One region of the Kocuria sp. CNJ-770 genome, then DNA from elsewhere that is predicted to be linked to it. Evidence: riboswitches for the same ligand, from Rfam matches in the RefSeq annotation. Region 1 holds a riboswitch; the other holds the start of a gene.
What was found. A riboswitch is a leader RNA that binds a small molecule or an ion and turns the genes downstream of it on or off. The one in region 1 is predicted to bind S-adenosylmethionine.
Positions count from the first base shown of each region.

Region 2: another riboswitch for S-adenosylmethionine. It lies ahead of BJF77_RS18220 (bifunctional o-acetylhomoserine/o-acetylserine sulfhydrylase); the one in region 1 lies ahead of BJF77_RS15695 (O-acetylhomoserine aminocarboxypropyltransferase/cysteine synthase family protein).

Region 1 covers NZ_MKJW01000129.1:6,838-11,857, forward strand. Annotated here, with positions in the region: gene BJF77_RS15680 (methionine synthase) at 1-129, opposite strand, end outside; gene BJF77_RS15685 (DUF1852 domain-containing protein) at 126-1,145, opposite strand; partial or broken gene BJF77_RS22095 (PLP-dependent transferase) at 1,366-1,797, opposite strand; gene BJF77_RS15695 (O-acetylhomoserine aminocarboxypropyltransferase/cysteine synthase family protein) at 1,829-3,133, opposite strand; SAM riboswitch class I at 3,139-3,251, opposite strand; gene BJF77_RS15700 (multicopper oxidase domain-containing protein) at 4,117-5,020, shown strand, end outside.
Region 2 covers NZ_MKJW01000155.1:33,880-38,899, forward strand. Annotated here, with positions in the region: gene BJF77_RS18205 (S9 family peptidase) at 1-947, opposite strand, end outside; partial or broken gene BJF77_RS18210 (CPBP family intramembrane glutamic endopeptidase) at 1,058-1,836, shown strand; gene BJF77_RS18215 (VOC family protein) at 1,874-2,512, opposite strand; SAM riboswitch class IV at 2,654-2,769, shown strand; partial or broken gene BJF77_RS18220 (bifunctional o-acetylhomoserine/o-acetylserine sulfhydrylase) at 2,848-4,232, shown strand; gene BJF77_RS18225 (homoserine O-acetyltransferase) at 4,229-5,020, shown strand, end outside.

The DNA of each region.
Region 1 (5,020 bases):
CGCATCCCGCTTGCCCTCGCGCAGTTCCTCGCCGTCCAGCTTCCAAGGGGACCACAGCGTCTCACCTTCCGCGAGCCAGGAGGGCTTGGGCAGGCTGCCGACGATGGTGGTGGGCAACAGGGTGTTCATCGGTGCTTCTCCGTCTGTCGTCCGCAGTGGGCCGCGGCCCACTGCTCCAGGAGGGTCTGGTGTGGCTTCACGAAGTGCTCCTCCGTGAACTTCCCCTGCATGAGGGCCAGCTGACTGCGCTCCTCGCGGTCGTAGGCGATCTGCGTCACCGAGTAGTCTCGACTCTCCAGGCTCGGCCGGTAGACCCGACCAGCTGCCGCATTGGCGTTGTAGATCTCCGGGCGATAGATCTTCTGGAACGCTTCCATCGTGCTGATGAGGCCGATGAGTGCCAGGTTGGAATAGTCATTGAGGAGATCCCCCCGGAAGTAGAACGCCAGGGGTGCGACCGCGCCGCGGGGCATGAAGTAGCGGACCCGCAGTCCCATCCTCTCGAAGTATCGATCCGTCAAGGAGGATTCATCCTGCCGATACTCCACCCCGAGGATCGGATGGTGGTTCTCGAGCCGACGATACGTCTTGGTGCTCGAGACGCTGATGCAGATCACGGGCGGCTGGCGGAACCGCTCGCGGTAGGCCTCGGAGTCCAGGAAGTGCGTGAAGAGCTTCCCGTGCAATTCGCCGAAGTCATCGGGGATGCTGGACCGGGACGCCTTCGCGTGGTGTTCCGGCAGCACCACGCTGAAGTCATAGTCCCGGAGGTAGGACGAGAAGTTGTTCCCCACGATCCCGTCGATGTGCACATTGGACAGCGTGTCGAGGATCTGCACGTCGAGGACCTCGATCAGGGGGAACACCGCGTCGTCGCCGTCGGCGGCGAAGTGCAGGTCCACGGAGACGATCTCGATCTCCACGACATAGCGATCCCGGCTGGGATTGTCCCAGTGGGCCAGGTCGTTGAAGCGACTATTGATCATTGTCAGGGTGTTTCGGAGGTTCTGCCGACGGTTCTCGCCGCGGGCCAGGTTCGCGAAGTTCGTCGTGCCTCGGGAACTGGACGAGGGGCAGTAGTCCTCATCGAAGCGGGTCGTGCTGATATCGAACGTGAAGTCGTTCGTCCTGGTGGTCTGATGCATCGATTCCTCGCTGTGGACCGGGGGCCTGCCTGCCAGATGTGTACTCATCTCGAACGTCCTTCCCTGCTGCTCGTGCACTGCCCTCCCGAAGGTCGCCCCAGTCATGCTCCCGGCACCCCCGGCGCTGCCCGGACGACGTCGATCCGGGCCTCCGGGCTGCCGGTTCCCCGGGCCGCGCGGGCCGCGGCGGTGACGCGGCGCTGACCGGTCCGGGGCGCGCGGCGCACTCCAGTGCCGCTTCGAGGTCCGCCTGCAGGTCGGTGACGTCCTCGACGCCCACGGACAGCCGGACCAGGTCGGCCGGGACCTCCAGGGCCGTGCCTCGCACGGAGGCGTGGGTCATCTTGGAGCAGTAGCAGATGAGGGACTCGACCCCGCCGAGGCTGACGGACAGGGCGAACAGCTCCGTGGACTGGGCGAACGCCCGTGCGGCGGGCTCTCCCCCGCCCAGCCGCACGGACACGATCCCGCCGAATCCGTCCATCTGCCGGGCCGCCAGCTCGTGCCCGCGGTGCTCCGGGAGCCCGGGGGAGTATACCTGCCCGACCGCCGGGTGCTCCCGCAACCAGCCGGCCAGCTCCGCGGCGTTCGCGCCGTGCCGGTCCATCCGCAGGCCCAAGGTCTTCAGTCCCCGGGCCGTCGGCGCAGTGTCCGTCTGTGCTGAGTCGGTCAGGAGGGTCACCTCAGCGCGCCTTCCCGGTCAGGGCCGAGGCCGGTACGGTGGCCAGCGCCCGGTCGAGGTCGGCGATCAGGGCCTCGGGACACTCCAGTCCGATGGACAGCCGGATCGTGGTCTCAGCGATGCCTGCGGCCCGGCGTTGGTTAGGGGTGAGCCGGCAGTGCGTCATGGTCGCCGGGGGGCTGACCAGGGAGCGCACGTCCCCGATGTTGGCCACGAGCTGGAGCAGCTCCAGAGCGTCGATGAACGGGCCGATGGCCTCGGGGCCGGCGGCCAGGTCGAAGGAGAACACCGAGCCGGTGCCGTGCGGGAAGTCCCTCTCGGCGAGAGCGGCGCTGGGATGTCCGGGGATCGCCGGGTGGTGGACGCGCCCGACGGTGGGGTGCCGGGCCAGGTGCTCGGCGACCGTTCGCGCGGTCTCCTCCTGCCGGGCGATGCGGACGGCGAGGGTCTCCAGGCCCTGGATGAACTGGGCGGCGCTGGCCGGGGCGAGGGAGGGGCCGAGGTCGGGCAGGAACTTGCTGCGCGCCAGCGCCAGGTAGGCGCCGCGGCCGTGCCGGTCGATGAGTGCCTGTCCGCCGTAGCGGGCCTTGGGCCGGGTCAGTTGGGGCCACCGCTCCGGGGCTGCGCCGTAGTCGAAGGTGCCGCCGTCCACGATCGCCCCGCCGAGGACGGCCCCGTGCCCGCCGAGGAACTTCGTGGCGGAGTGCACCACCACGTCGGCACCATGTTCCAGTGGCCGGTACAGGACCGGCGTCGCCAAGGTGCTGTCCACCACGACCGGGACCCCGGAGGCGTGGGCGATGTCCGCCAGCGCCGGCAGGTCCGGCACGGTGGCCAGCGGGTTGGTGATGGACTCCAGGAGGAACGCGCGGGTGTCCGGCCGGATCGCCGCGCCCCAGGCCTGCGGGTCGGCCGGGTCGGCGAAAGTGACCTCGATGCCGAAGTCGGCGAAGGTGTCCGTCAGCAGGTCCACCGTCCCGCCGTAGAGCTGGCTGGAGGCGACCAAGTGCTTACCGCCGTGGAGCAGGGTCAGCAGGGACAGTGCGACGGCGGCTTGTCCCGTGGCGGTGCCGATGGCCCCGATCCCGCCCTCCAGGGCCGCCAGTCGGTTCTCGAACACGGCGACCGTGGGGTTGCCCGTGCGGCTGTAGGTGAACCCGGGGGTCTCCAGCCGGAACATCGAGGCGGCCGTGGCGTGATCGGGGAAGCGGTAGGCCGCCGTCTGGTGGATGGGCACGGCCACCGGCCAGTAGGGGGCCTCGGGCTCGTAGCCGGCGTGGACCTGTTGGGTGGCGTGGTGATTCACTCGATCCTCCATCGGTCCTGGCGGTAGCACCGTGCCCGCCGGTCCCGGTGTCCCAGGGTCGGCTGACTGGTTGCTGCGGCGTCGTCGAGCCAGATCTCTCGGCCGCTCTGGATGGTGTGGTGCGCTCATCCCACTCGATGGACGGCTCTATAGTCCAACGGACGGTGGGGTCGGTTGTCACAAAACCACACGTCGGGACATATTCGGGCCGGGCGATCGCGCTCGGCCGCTTCGGCCGACGTCGGGCCGGGTTTGTGACAGGTTATGACGGCCGGCCGCCCGGCCCTCATCGTGGGCTCAGTGATGTCCCGACGGAAGACCAGGGCGTCGTCGAGGGCGTTGTGCGCGGAGAAGATGACGCCCGCCTGGGGGTGGCGTCATCAACGGCGTGGTGAACGGCGTCAACCGGATCCCGGGAGCCGTGCACGGAGCCATCGGATTCGTCCTCCGGCACCACAGGAGGGCTCTCCCCGGCCCCGCTCTTCGGCCGTGGCAACCCGCGGCGTATGACCAGCCTCAACTGCATTATCGTTCCCGCGGGCAATGTCCGGTAGCCGGCCATATGTAAAGCGGTGGAGGCGCCCCGACTCCCCCACTCGACTCCGCACTTCCTGCGCGGGGCTTGGTGTCGGTGTGGGATGGCAGCGACAGGACAATCAGGGTGCTGCGCGGTATTTTCCGACTCATGCGTGTGGTGGCCGATCGTGCGGATCGGTCATCGATGACGACGGTGATGACGTGTGGTCATCGAATACGAGTGAGCGGGTTCATCCGGCCAACGTGGTCGTGCGCCAACTCCCGGGCCGATTGCAACCCCTCTCCTCAGGATCGCGACTTCCTCGCGTTATGGGCAGCCGATGACGACACTTATACTTGCAAATGAAATGCAAGATTAGGAATGGATGAGTCACGTGATCAGTCGCCCACGGCTTCACGGCCGCGCGTCATGGCATCGCCGGAGTGCCGCACCGATTCGCATCTGGATGGGCGTGCTGCTGGTCGTCATCTTGGTCCATCGCTGGGTTCCTGACTTCCGCTGGGTGATGGTGCACCTGGTGACCCTGGGCTTGATCACCAATTCGATCATGGTGTGGTCCCAGCACTTCACCGAGTCATTGCTGAAGAACCGGCTGCCCGATGGCTCCAGGAGACGGCAACTGGCCCGCATCCGCATGCTCAACGTGGGGATCGTGCTGCTGATCGCCGGGTTGCTGAGCACCTGGTACTGGCTGACCGTGCTGGCGGCGGTCCTGATCGGGGCCGCGCTGACCTGGCACGGCACTGCGTTGCTGGGGCAGCTGCGCACGGCGCTGCCGTCGCGATTCGCTGTGACCGTGAAGTATTACGTGGTGGCCGCGTTCCTGTTGCCCGTCGGGGCGGTGCTGGGGGCCGTGCTGGCCGCCGGGCTGTCCGCACCGTGGCATGCCCGGGTCCTGTTGGCGCACGAGGCGACCAATGTGCTGGGCTTCGTGGGGTTGACGGTCGCGGGCACGCTGCTGACGCTGTGGCCCACGATCTTGCGCACCCGCATGGTCGGTTTCTCCTCTCGGATCACCGCAGTCGCTCTGCCGGTGATGACCGGGGGAATCGTGACCACGGTCGGGGGATCCCTGCTCGGGACGGTGTGGGTGACGATGGCCGGTCTGGCCGCCTACATCTGTGGGCTGGTGGCCGTGGCGGTGGTCATGGCCGGCACCGCTTGCCGTCGGCGGCCGGCCGACTACGCGGGCTTCTCCGTGGCTGCCGGGGTGATGTGGTGGTTGGCCACGACGGTGGTGATCACCTGGCTGGTGGCCGGGCACGGATTCGAGACGGCGGTGCTGCGGCAGCTGACCGTGCCGTTCGTGGCCGGTTTCCTGGCCCAAGTACTGCTGGGTGCCATGACCT
Region 2 (5,020 bases), on a different contig from region 1:
GAGACCCGGGAGTTCGGGGCCTCGTGGTCGTGGGTCAGCAGGATCTGCTCGCGGCCGTCCAGCAGGAAGGGCTCGGCCTCGTAGAGCACCCGGTCGGTGCGCGGCAGCACCACCTGCAGCGGGGCCTGCGGGTCCGCCACCGGCTGGATCAGCTGCTCGGAGAACTCCGAGCACATGGCCTCCACCACGATCCAGCGCCGGTCCGCGGACAGCCCCGCGCCCAGCCACAGACCCGGGTCGGCCTCCTCGTGGACCACGACGTCCTCGGCCACCGGGGTGCCCAGGACGTGGCGGCGCAGCTGGTGGGGCCGCCAGGACTCGTCCACCACGGTGTAGTAGACCGCGCGGGCGTCGGGGGTGAGGAAGGACCCGTAGAAGGTGCCGGGGATCTCGTCGGCGAGCAGCGCCCCGGTGGTGAGGTCGCGCACGCGCAGGGTGAAGCGCTCGTCCCCGGTGACGTCCTCGGCCCAGGCCAGCAGCTCCCCGTCCTCGGAGACGTCGAAGCTGCCGAGGGAGTAGAACTCGTGCTTCGCGGACTCCGCGTTGGCGTCGAGCAGCACCTGCTCGCCCGCCATGGGGGTCCCGGGCCCGACGACGGGCGGGGTCCAGTCCGCGAGGAGGTCCCCGGTGGTCGCGGCCGGCACCCGGCAGAACACCTGGTGCGCGCCGCCCTCCACCGTGCGGGAGAAGTACCACCAGTCCCCGCGCCGGTTCGGCACCGACAGGTCGGTCTCCTGGGTGCGGCCCTTGATCTCCCCGAAGATCGACTCCCGCAGCCCGGCCAGGTGGGCCGTGCGGGCCTCCGCGTACTCGTTCTCCGCGGTGAGGTGGGCGAGCACCTCCGGGGACTCCTTCGCCCGCATCCACTCGTAGGGATCGGAGAACAGGTGGCCGTGGAAGGTGCGCTCGGCGGGCTGCCGGCGGATCTGCGGGGGAAGAGCTGTCATGTGCCCATCCTAGGGAAGGCACCCCGCCCGCCGCTGGCCGGCCCGGGGGCGCGGCGCCGGCGAGGGGCCCGCGACCCGGCGGTCCGCCCGGGCGGTGCCAGAATGGCCGCATGAGCACCCCCGCGCACCTCGCCCCGCGCCCGCCGGCCTTCGGCTCCACCCGCGCCGACCTGTGGATGCAGGTGGTCCTCGTGCTGGGGGTCTCCCTGGGCGCCTCCGCGCTCTACGCGGTGCTCTCCCTGGCCGAGCAGCTGGCCCGCGGCCCGCTCTCGGAGGCGCAGGCCACGATGAACCCGCCGCTGAGCGTGCAGCCGCTGATCGACCTGCTGCGCCAGCTCACGGGCATCGGCCTGGACCTGGTCCCGGTGCTGCTGGCGCTGTACCTGCTCGCCGGCTCCGCCGGCGCGCTGGGCACGGTGCGGCGGCGGATCGGGCTCGACGCCCGGATGCCGGTCCCGGACCTCGGGCTGGGCACCGTCCTGTTCCTCGTCATGGGGCTGGGCACCCTGGCCCTCTACGCGGCCGGCCGCGCCCTGGGCCTCACCGCGGAGGTGACGACCTCCGGGCTGGCCGAGCACTGGTGGACGGTGCCGGTGCTGCTGCTCTCCGCGCTGCGCCACGCCCTGGTCGAGGAGGTGGTGGTGGTCGCGTTCCTGACCGACCGGCTCACCCGCATCGGCTGGCGCTGGCCGGTGGTGCTGGTGGTCACGGCGCTGTTCCGCGGCAGCTACCACCTCTACCAGGCATCGGGCCCTTCCTCGGCAACGTGGTGATGGGCCTGGTCTTCGCCGAGCTCTACCGGCGCACCGGGCGGGTCATGCCCCTCGTCGTCGCGCACTTCCTGCTGGACGCCGTGGGCTTCCTGGGCGTCGGCCGGCTGCTCGGCTGAGGCGGGCCCGCCGTGCGGGCCCGCCTCGGCCGGCGCCTCAGATCGTGACCAGCCCGTCGGGGGTGCCGAAGGACACCGAGAGCAGCCCGGGCGTGCCCTCCGGATAGCGCCACTCCACCGCCAGGTCCTCGAGCGCGGTCTCCACGGGCGCGCCCAGCCACTCGGCCACCCGCTCGGGCGCCCCGGCGATGCACATCCCGGCGAGGGCCACGTCGGTGATCCGCGCCTGGGACGGGTGCATCTCCGGGGCCGAGTCGAAGCGCACCATGAACGGCAGCTGGGGATCGGCGATCAGGCCCTTGACGCCGATCTGGTGCCACTCCAGGCACCGGCCGTCGGGGAAGACCCGGTGGCCGGGCACCGCGTGCCGGCCGAGGCGCTGCTCGAAGGGCGCGAGGTCGTCGACCTCGACGACCCAGCCCAGCCAGCCGCCGCCGGCCTCGGAGCGGGCGCGCACGGCCCGGCCGAACGGGGCCTTCTCCGCCGCGGGGTGCTCGAGGACCTCGACGACCTCGACGTACTGGTGGTTGGTGAGCGGAAGGATCATGTTGCGGGTGCCGAAACGGGGGTGCACCCCACCCTTGACCGGCTCGATCCCGAGCTGGTCGGCAATGCGCTCGGTGGTGGCCGTCAGGCCCTCCGGGCGGCAGGCGTAGGACACGTGGTCGACTCTCATGGGCTCATCGTGGCACCGTGTGACTTTCGTCTCCAAATCGGTCCCCGGCGGGGTGCTCCCCGGCCCGTCCGGCGCGTGCGCGGGGCGCTCGCCGCACCCCGGCTTGACGCCGTGTCGCCCGAATCCGGAGAATGCTGTCCAGGTCATGAGCGCCAGCGTCCAAGCCCCAGCTAGCTGGCCGGCAACCCTCCACCGCGGTGGGGTGCCCTGGGTGAAGACCGGGCTCCTCGCGACCGGCGAGCGAGCAAGCGCGGGTCCTCGGTGCCCGGCCGTCGCACGGCAGCACCACCACGGTCGGACACCGGACCCCTGACACCCGCAAGGAGTCTCCCGGCATGTCCGAGTCCACTGCTTCCACGGCCGACCGCACCGCGACCGCGCTGCCCACCCCCGAGCACCCGGCCGGCTGGTCGTTCGAGACCCAGCAGATCCACGCCGGCCAGCGCCCCGATCCGGTGACCGGCTCCCGCGCCCTGCCCATCCACCAGAGCACGTCCTTCGTCTTCCCCGACGCCCAGGCCGCTGCGGACCGCTTCGCGCTCGCGGAGCTGGGACCCATCTACACCCGCATCGGCAACCCGACCACGGAGGTCGTGGAGAACCGCATCAGCGCCCTGGAGGGCGGGGTGGGCGCCTGATGCTCAGCGCTGGGCAGTCGGCCACGACGTTCGCGGTGCTCAACCTCGCCGGGGCGGGGGACCACGTGGTGGCCAGCCCGAGCCTGTACGGCGGGACGTACAACCTCCTCAAGTTCACGCTGCCCAAGCTCGGCATCGAGACCACCTTCGTGACCGACCCGGACGACCCGGAGGCCTGGCGGCGGGCCGTGCGCCCGAACACCAAGGCGTTCTACGCCGAGACCATCCCGAACCCGCGCAACGACGTCCTCGACATCGAGACGGTCTCCGGGATCGCCCACGACCACGAGGTCCCGCTCATCGTGGACAACACGGTGGCGACCCCCTACCTCGTCCAGCCGTTCCGCTGGGGCGCGGACATCGTGGTGCACTCCGCCACGAAGTTCATGGGCGGGCACGGCACCGCGATCGGCGGCGTGATCGTGGACTCCGGCGCCTTCGACTTCGGCCGGTACCCGGAGCGCTTCCCCGGCTTCAACGAGCCCGACGAGTCCTACGGCGGGCTCGTTTACGCCCAGGCCCTCGGCGCGGAGGGCGCGTTCGGGGTCAACCTCTCCTACATCCTCAAGGCCCGGGTGCAGCTGCTGCGCGACCTCGGCTCGGCGATCTCCCCGTTCAACGCCTTCCTCATCGAGCAGGGCATCGAGACGCTGTCGCTGCGCATGGAGCGCCACGTGGCCAACGCCGGGGAGGTGGCCCGCTGGCTGGAGGCGCGGGAGGACGTCCGCTCGGTGAGCTGGGCGGGGCTGGAGTCCTCGCCCTGGCACGACCGGGCGCGCAAGTACGCGCCCCGCGGCGCCGGCTCCGTCCTCGGGTTCGTCCTCGAGGGCGGCCGGGCGGCCGGCGCGGCCTTCGTGGACGCCCTGACGCTGCACTCCAACGTGGCGAACATCGGCGACGTCCGCTCCCTGGTGATCCATCCCGCGTCCACCACGCACAGCCAGCTGCTGCCCGAGGAGCAGCTCGCGGCGGGGGTGGAGCCCGGCTTCGTGCGCCTGTCCGTGGGGCTGGAGAACGTCACGGACATCCTGGCGGACCTGGAGCAGGGCTTCGCCGCGGCCGCGGCCGGAGGGCAGGAGTGAGCGTGACGGTGCTGCGCGGCGCCGGCGCGGACGTGCGCGAGGACGGCGTGCCGCGGCACGCCGAGATCGGCACCCTGGAGCTGGAGTCCGGCTTCCGGCTGCCGGAGGTCCGGATCGCCTACGAGACCTGGGGCGTGCTCGCCCCGGACGGCTCCAACGCGGTGCTCGTGGAGCACGCCCTGACCGGGGACACCCACGTCGCCGCCGGGAGGGCCCGGCCCGGGGCCCCGGAGGCGCGGCGCCGCGCCGCCGAGAGCGGCGGCTGGTGGGACGGCCTGGTCGGCCCCGGCGCCGCCATCGACACCGACCGCTACTTCGTGGTGTGCGCCAACATCGTGGGCGGCTGCTACGGCTCCACGGGACCGTCCACCCCGGCCCCGGCCGAGGTGGACCCCGAGCGCCGGCCCTGGGGCTCCCGCTTCCCCCTGGTCACCGTGCGGGACTCCGTGCGCGCGGAGGCCGCCCTGGCCGACGCCCTGGGCATCGACACGTGGCGCCTGGTCATCGGCGGGTCCATGGGCGGGGCGCGCGCCCTGGAGTGGGCGGTGACCTACCCGGAGCGGGTCCGGGCCTGCGCGGTGGTCGCCGCGTGCCCCCAGTCCAGCGCCGAGCAGCTCGCCTGGGGGCAGGCGCAGAACCTCGCGATCCGCCAGGACCCGGACTTCCGGGGCGGGGACTACTACGACGGGCCCTTCCCGGTGACCGGGCTGGGCCTGGCCCGGCGGATCGCCCACATCACCTACCGCTCCGCCGACGAGCTGCACCACCGGTTCGGGCGCACCCCGCAG